DNA from 2 places in the Paenibacillus sp. WLX2291 genome. Region 1 is predicted to be linked to the other one. Evidence: predicted binding sites of a transcription regulator. Region 1 holds the regulator's gene; the other holds the start of a gene.
What was found. The regulator CtsR, encoded in region 1, represses protease genes until heat stress. The targets are predictions, from matches to a motif close to ATGGTCAATAAAGGTCAAACA.
Positions count from the first base shown of each region.

Region 1 (3,429 bases):
GCGCTTTGTTCAAGCTAATGCCCAGATTGTTCAATACGCGAGCTGCAACGCCTTCACCCTCACGGATCAGACCGAGCAGGATATGCTCTGTGCCAACATACGTATGACCAAGTTTGCGCGCTTCGTCCATCGACAGCTCGATGACTTTTTTCGCACGCGGGGTATACGCGATATTAGTAGGTTGCTCTTGACCGCGGCCAATCAGCGATTCTACCTCATCCTGAATTTTCTCAAGTCCAAGACCCAGACCGATCAGCGCTTTGGCAGCGATGCCTTCGCCTTCACGAATCAATCCAAGCAAAATATGCTCTGTACCGATGTTGTTGTGACCGAGACGAACCGCTTCCTCCTGAGCCAATGCTAGGACTTTTTGCGCTCGCTCCGTAAATCTGCCAAACATCATATTGAAGCACCTCCACGGTTTAGTCTTCTACATGTACATTACCCAATGTATCGCGGATCAGCTGCGCCCTGTACATATCGCGTTCTCCTGATCCCATTTTAACACCGAACGTTTTCTGAAGGAAACCCGGTTGTGTCATAATCAGTAATTCGTTCATTTGAACGACCGATGCTTGATCAATCAATCCGAGATCCACGCCAAGCCGCACATCGGAGATTCGCTGAAATGCTTCTTTGGCATCCATCATCGTTGCATAAGACAAAATGCCATAAGAGCGCATAATGCGATCCGTAATACGCAGCTTAGATTCAGTTAACAGCCGACTGCGTGCATGCTGTTCATATTCAATAATCTGCATGACTACACTGCGCAGATTGTCGATAATCTCATCCTCAGACAATCCAAGTGTAATCTGGTTAGAAATTTGAAAGATATTCCCGATCGCTTCACTGCCTTCGCCGTACAATCCACGAATCGCCAAGCCTACCTGCGATACCGCCGATAAAATACGACCAACCTGATTGAGAATCGCCAGCGCTGGCAGATGAAGCATAACCGATGCGCGTAAGCCTGTTCCCAGATTGGTTGGGCAGCTGGTCAGATAACCACGTCGATCATCAAACGCATAATCGACGACCTTTTCAAAAGCATCATCGATCTGTGACGCCCGTTGCCATGCCTCCTGTAATTGAAAGCCTGGGTACAGACACTGAATGCGCAGATGATCTTCCTCGTTCAGCATAATGCTGACCGCCTCATCATCTGTTAACAGTACCGCACCTGCTTTGGAATCATTGATCAAACTAGGACTGATCAAATGCTTCTCCATCAGCACTTCCTTGTCGACATCATTCAGCTCGTTTAGGACGATCGGCTCGAACGGTCCAAGCGCTTGTACACCTTCATCCTCCAGCGCAGCTGTGAGCTGCTGGCGTACCTGCTCCGCCTGTTCAACGGAAGACACAATCGGGAATGGCTGATGCACCAGATTTCGGGCGATACGCACCCTGCTACTGATGACAACATCCGAATAATCTCCGCCCTTTTGCATCCATTCGCTCAAAGGCTTTTCAGTAAAACGGAGACCCGGCATACGTCATTCCTCCTTACGACTCCTGTGAAATTTGCTTTTCCAGCTCACGAATCTGATCGCGCAACTGGGCAGCCTGTTCAAATTCTTCTTCAGCGATACGCTGCTGCAACTCATGACGCAGCTCATGCACCTGACGTCTTGCCTTAATCTGCCCTCCAACACGCTCAGGCAGCTTGCCCGCATGAGCGGTACTGCCATGCACGCGTTTCAGTAACGGATCAAGCTGACGGTCAAACGTAGGATAGCAAGAACTGCATCCAAAACGTCCTAGCTTGCGGAACTGAGCATACGTCATGCCACATTCTGGACATTGCAGCTGTTGAGCAGGTGTTCCTGCCGCTTTTGCTTTATTACTGGAATCAAAATCCATCAGTCCAGATAACAGATTATGAATGGAAAATCCTCCAGAAGTGCCTGGAATCAACTCCCCTTTTTCACGGGCACAGTGTTCGCAAATGTGGAATTCAGTTTTCTCGCCATTTACGATCTTGGTAAAATGAAGGGTAGCCGGCCGTTGCTGGCATTCCTGACAAATCATATTGCTATGCCTCCCTTCTTCCCTATGATCAAGACCCAAGCAATGAGATCAGCATGGCCTTCATCATTCGTGCACGGACTTCATCCCGATAGGGAAGATTGAGTGAAATCACATCCCTGCACACCACAGCACGCATCATTTCAGCTTCGCGCTTGGAGATTAGACGCGCCTCAAACAGCTGATAGATCAATCCTTCCGCTGCCGTCTGGCTCATCGCCTGACCAATACTTTCATGAATATGCGTATGAATAGTAGAGTGTGATGGAAGTTCGATCCGGCGAATACGGATATATCCACCGCCACCTCGTTTACTTTCCACCAGATAGCCCTTTTCCAGCGTAAAACGTGTACTGATTACATAGTTGATCTGCGACGGTACGCAGGAAAACTGATCAGCCAGATCATTACGCTGGATCTCCAATGCACCTTCACCTTCCTGAAGCATGCGTTTCAAATATTGTTCGATAATGTCGGAGATATTACGCATTGTATCCTCCTCCATGTATAGTTAAAACATGAATTCGCCAATGTTAATATCAAAGTCTGCATAAACAACACTTAACCATATCTTTTATGGTCAGAAACGAACATATTGTATAATCCCCGTAATAAGTGAAAACAACGTTTCTTGGCAGGATCACATCCATTTCGTGAATAATACATTGCTGTATGCGTGCGCTGACTTTGACTTTCTTTGACTTTATAGTATTATACCATAAAATCCCGTTTTGCCAAGAGCAGAACAGTTATGGTATATAAGCTACGTTTCAAAGCATAGCTGTCTATTTATTTTCACTCATGTTCAAACCTTCTTTATCCTTGTTCATGTTCATGTTCATGTTCATGTTCATGTTCATGTTCATGTTCAGCAATTAGTATAAATACTTTTCCGTCTGCATTCAGTACCTGGGTTCCATTTTGTAAGCGAGTATAGTGTTCTTGTGCTTTGTGTGTATCCCAACCTACATGTCCGCAGCACAATAATACAGGATCAGATTTCTCCACTTCCATTCGTACACCTGCATGTCCTGATCGACTATTGAGTGGATCATCTGGTCCCTGATGCATCATCAATACATCTGGTGACTTTTTCAGCAATCTACTCAATTGTTTTGAAAAATCGGCTTCTGACATACGATTGGGCTTATCTGCTCTACCTGTAATGCCACCCAGCCCGGCGACATGTAAACCACATATAGTGTGCAGTTGCGGCTGAAGCATCCACGCCGCTTGAACTCTGGTGTTCAAATCTCGTTTCTCTTCATCTGTAAAAATATCGTGATTCCCCGACACGGCAGCAATATTCACAAATTTTTGCTGAAAAGCTTGCCAAACCGCAATCGGACTGCCACTAGAACCCCTTTTCCATATATCTGTATACAGATCACCGCAAAG
Region 1 covers NZ_CP176755.1:718,051-721,479, reverse strand. Annotated here, with positions in the region: gene clpC (ATP-dependent protease ATP-binding subunit ClpC) at 1-403, opposite strand, end outside; gene ACDE64_RS03000 (protein arginine kinase) at 423-1,496, opposite strand; gene ACDE64_RS02995 (UvrB/UvrC motif-containing protein) at 1,510-2,034, opposite strand; gene ACDE64_RS02990 (CtsR family transcriptional regulator) at 2,063-2,521, opposite strand; gene ACDE64_RS02985 (metallophosphoesterase family protein) at 2,848-3,429, opposite strand, start outside.

Region 2 (3,429 bases), 550 kb from region 1:
TACAGAATGGATAGACTGTGCCTTGCTCTTGCCGCCAGCGATGCCGATCACCACTTCGGCATTGGCGATATCCTCCAGCTGCAACCCAAGGGTCAGCATATGGTGGACCGTTTCGCCTTGCTCATTAAAATAGTGACCGAACGATTCGGCGACAGCGCCTGCTTTGCGAATTTCCTGTACAAGCTGCGGATCCAGTCGGCGGCGGCGTACCATTTCCATAGCATCACCGATACCGTGAATAATAATGCGTGCGCGCCGGATAAACTCGACGATCTCACGTACATTCTCATCCTCGTACAGTAATTCATAGGCGTCCCTGCGTAGCAGATCGGGCACATGCAGTAGCCGGTACTGCGCGCCAACCCGCTTCGCCATCGTCGATACGATGGAGTTCGCCTGGTATTCCATATTTTCGCCAAGTCCGCCTCTTGCCGGAACGAACCAAGCTTGTTTGAGCGGTGCTGGCAAGGTTGGACTGAGTTGCTCAGCAACTTCAGCCAGTGTAAAACCGCCGGTAACTGCTACAATATCGTCTTCTCGCATCACACTGAGCAGTGCTTTTGCGCCTGCACGCCCGAGATGCTGCTTCGTACTTGCAGATGCATCGCAATCTCCGGGCACAATGACAACCTGCTGCAAACCGTAGGCATCGCGAATGCGTTCCTCCAGTGCAGACAGTCCAAGCAATTCTTCCATAATCGGTTCCAGTTCGTCAAGCAGTTGTCTGCCTGCTTCACTGACTTTCATTCCGGTACTCTCAATATCCAGTAATCCCTGGGACTTGAGCAGATCAGTTTCGGCGCGCAGTACGCGCTCCGTCATGCCCAGAGACGATGCAAGTGCTCTTCGTCCGACCAATCCCGTCAGCATGACCTGATGCAAAATGGCATATCGCTTTTTGAGTACGTCGGTGAGATCGGGCAGAAGCTGCTTCTGTATTTCAAGTAATTTTCGCATGCTTTCCACTCCTGCAACTTATCTCGCTCAGTGTAATCTGGTTCATTTCAACCAGGTTGGGTGTATGGACTCAAAATGTCCCGGCATAACTTTTTAAGTCCCACTACTATATTAACCAATTTCCGACTCGGAATCAAGTCTACTGCACAACTATTTATGGCAGGTTTACGTTACAGTTTTCACAGGGTGATTGCTTGCTTTTTAAACCTATCTATTCTATAATCATTCTTGCTGTTGTTTTATTTGCGCCCGTGGTCCAATGGATATGACGTAGGCCTCCGAAGCCTGAGATCCAAGTTCGATTCTTGGCGGGCGCGCCATTCTCTCTCAAGCACTATACATATTTCGTTCCTATCCTGTTATAACAAACAATTGTTAACCCTGTATTATGATGATAGAAAGAATTGCTAACCAGCTGATGCTGGTTATTTTTGTATATTCTTCTAGTAAAACAACACTGCTATGCGGTTGATGGCAGTCATTCCATGGAAAAAGGAGCACATTGCAACGCTGCCCTTTTCTTCATTAACCCATTTTCCAGCAAATTAGGCAGTTTTGCAGTCAATAGTTTGACTTTCTTTGACTTTAAGTTTGAACTGGCCTATAATGTGGTAAGAACAATTGATTATTTATATTGTTTGGACTATGATTCCACTATATTCATAACATTTACGATGATCGTAATTTTAAGGAGGGTTTCTAGTGAGTTATATCCCAATGGTCGTTGAACAGAGCAGCCGCGGTGAACGCGCCTATGATATCTATTCCCGTTTGTTGAAAGACCGTATCATATTCCTCGGTTCTGAAGTGAATGATGTGGTGGCAAACGCGATTATTGCACAAATGCTGTTCCTGGAAGCCGAAGACCCAGAAAAAGATATTCATCTGTACATTAATAGCCCAGGCGGTTCGATTACGGCGGGCATGGCAATTTATGATACAATGCAATTCATCAAAGCGGACGTGTCCACCATCTGTGTCGGCATGGCTGCAAGTATGGGCGCATTCCTGCTGAATGCAGGTGCAAAAGGTAAACGTTTCGCGTTGCCAAACAGTGAGGTCATGATTCACCAACCACTCGGTGGTGCTCAAGGTCAAGCAACGGACATCGAGATCCGTGCGCGTCGCATTCTGAAAATGCGCGATAAGCTGAACCAAATTCTGGCGGATCGTACTGGTCAACCACTGGAACGTATCGAACGCGATACTGACCGTGACTATTTCATGACTGCTGCGGATGCTGCTGAATATGGTCTGATCGATAAAGTCATTGAGAAAACTCCTCCACAAGGCGTGTAATACGCTAAATGGACATACAAAAAGCTGCAACGGCATCATGCCATTGCAGCTTTTTTCGTATTTCGTACAGTCTCATGAGCTTATCGTTGTTAGCTATAGGCTATAACATTCCTAACTCGCTCTATCCTGCTCTACCTCAATATTGTCGTGTTCATACATCAGGTTAACCTAATAGCGGTTCGTCGGTTAACATCACACGATGACGATGTGAGCCGTGTAGCTCCAATACGATCAACTCATTGGTGCCTTCTACTAATAGCGGTGCGGGAATATACAGCGTTCGCTGTGGTCCCCTATTCCAGTATCGTCCCAGATTGAATCCATTGATGTAGACGATGCCTTTTTGCCAGCCTTTCATATCCACAAATGTATCCCGGCGCTGCGACACTTCAAACGTCGTCCGGTAAAAGGCTGGCTTCTCGCCTTCCGCTTCCAGCATGACACCTAGTGTATTGGGTGAGGATATCGAAGTATATTCCGCTCCCTCTGGTAATTTTCCATCCAGCGAATAGATCACCCATTCATGCAGAAACTGATTGCCTAGCCGCACGCCTTCGGTAATACCTTTGCGATCCAGCAGATGGGGACCGTAGTTAATGCGCCCCATATTTTCCACCAGAATGCTCAGTCTGGCTCCTTGCGCATCAATATCCAGTTGTAATGACTGTGCATCTGGATCAGAGCGATCAATGACTCCGGCATATCGTCCATCGATATACACCTGCGCCCGATCGCGCACATGTTGAATATGCAGCTCCGTATTGGGCAGTGGACCAGACACCGTTGTCGTATACAGTACAAATCCGTAGCTCTGTCCCAGCTCCTCCATCGTCAATGGATACGGCGAGTACACCGGATTAGGGCAAAGTATATCCAGCACACTGAACAATCCTACACTCTCAGTCAGCTCCAACTCACCGTATCCATAGGACTTGATCGGTTCTGGTAACGGTGGCGGAGTCAGCCCGCGATACGTATGCAGCACGTCACGTACAATATGATATTTTTCCGTAAGCTGCCCGGATTCACTCAGCAAAGCATTATAGTCATAGCTCGTAATGGTCGGCTCATACGTCTGAATATGATTCGCCCCATTGTAAAAGCCAAAATTGGTTCCCCCACGAAACATATAAAAGTTAACGGATGCCCCATCTTGCAGCATACGAAGCAATT
Region 2 covers NZ_CP176755.1:170,359-173,787, reverse strand. Annotated here, with positions in the region: gene ACDE64_RS00770 (sugar-binding transcriptional regulator) at 1-957, opposite strand, end outside; tRNA gene ACDE64_RS00765 (tRNA-Arg) at 1,203-1,277, shown strand; gene clpP (ATP-dependent Clp endopeptidase proteolytic subunit ClpP) at 1,660-2,256, shown strand; gene ACDE64_RS00755 (beta-galactosidase) at 2,420-3,429, opposite strand, start outside.
Region 2: a site for CtsR is predicted at 1,524-1,544, ahead of clpP (ATP-dependent Clp endopeptidase proteolytic subunit ClpP). Genes of this name have one in related genera too.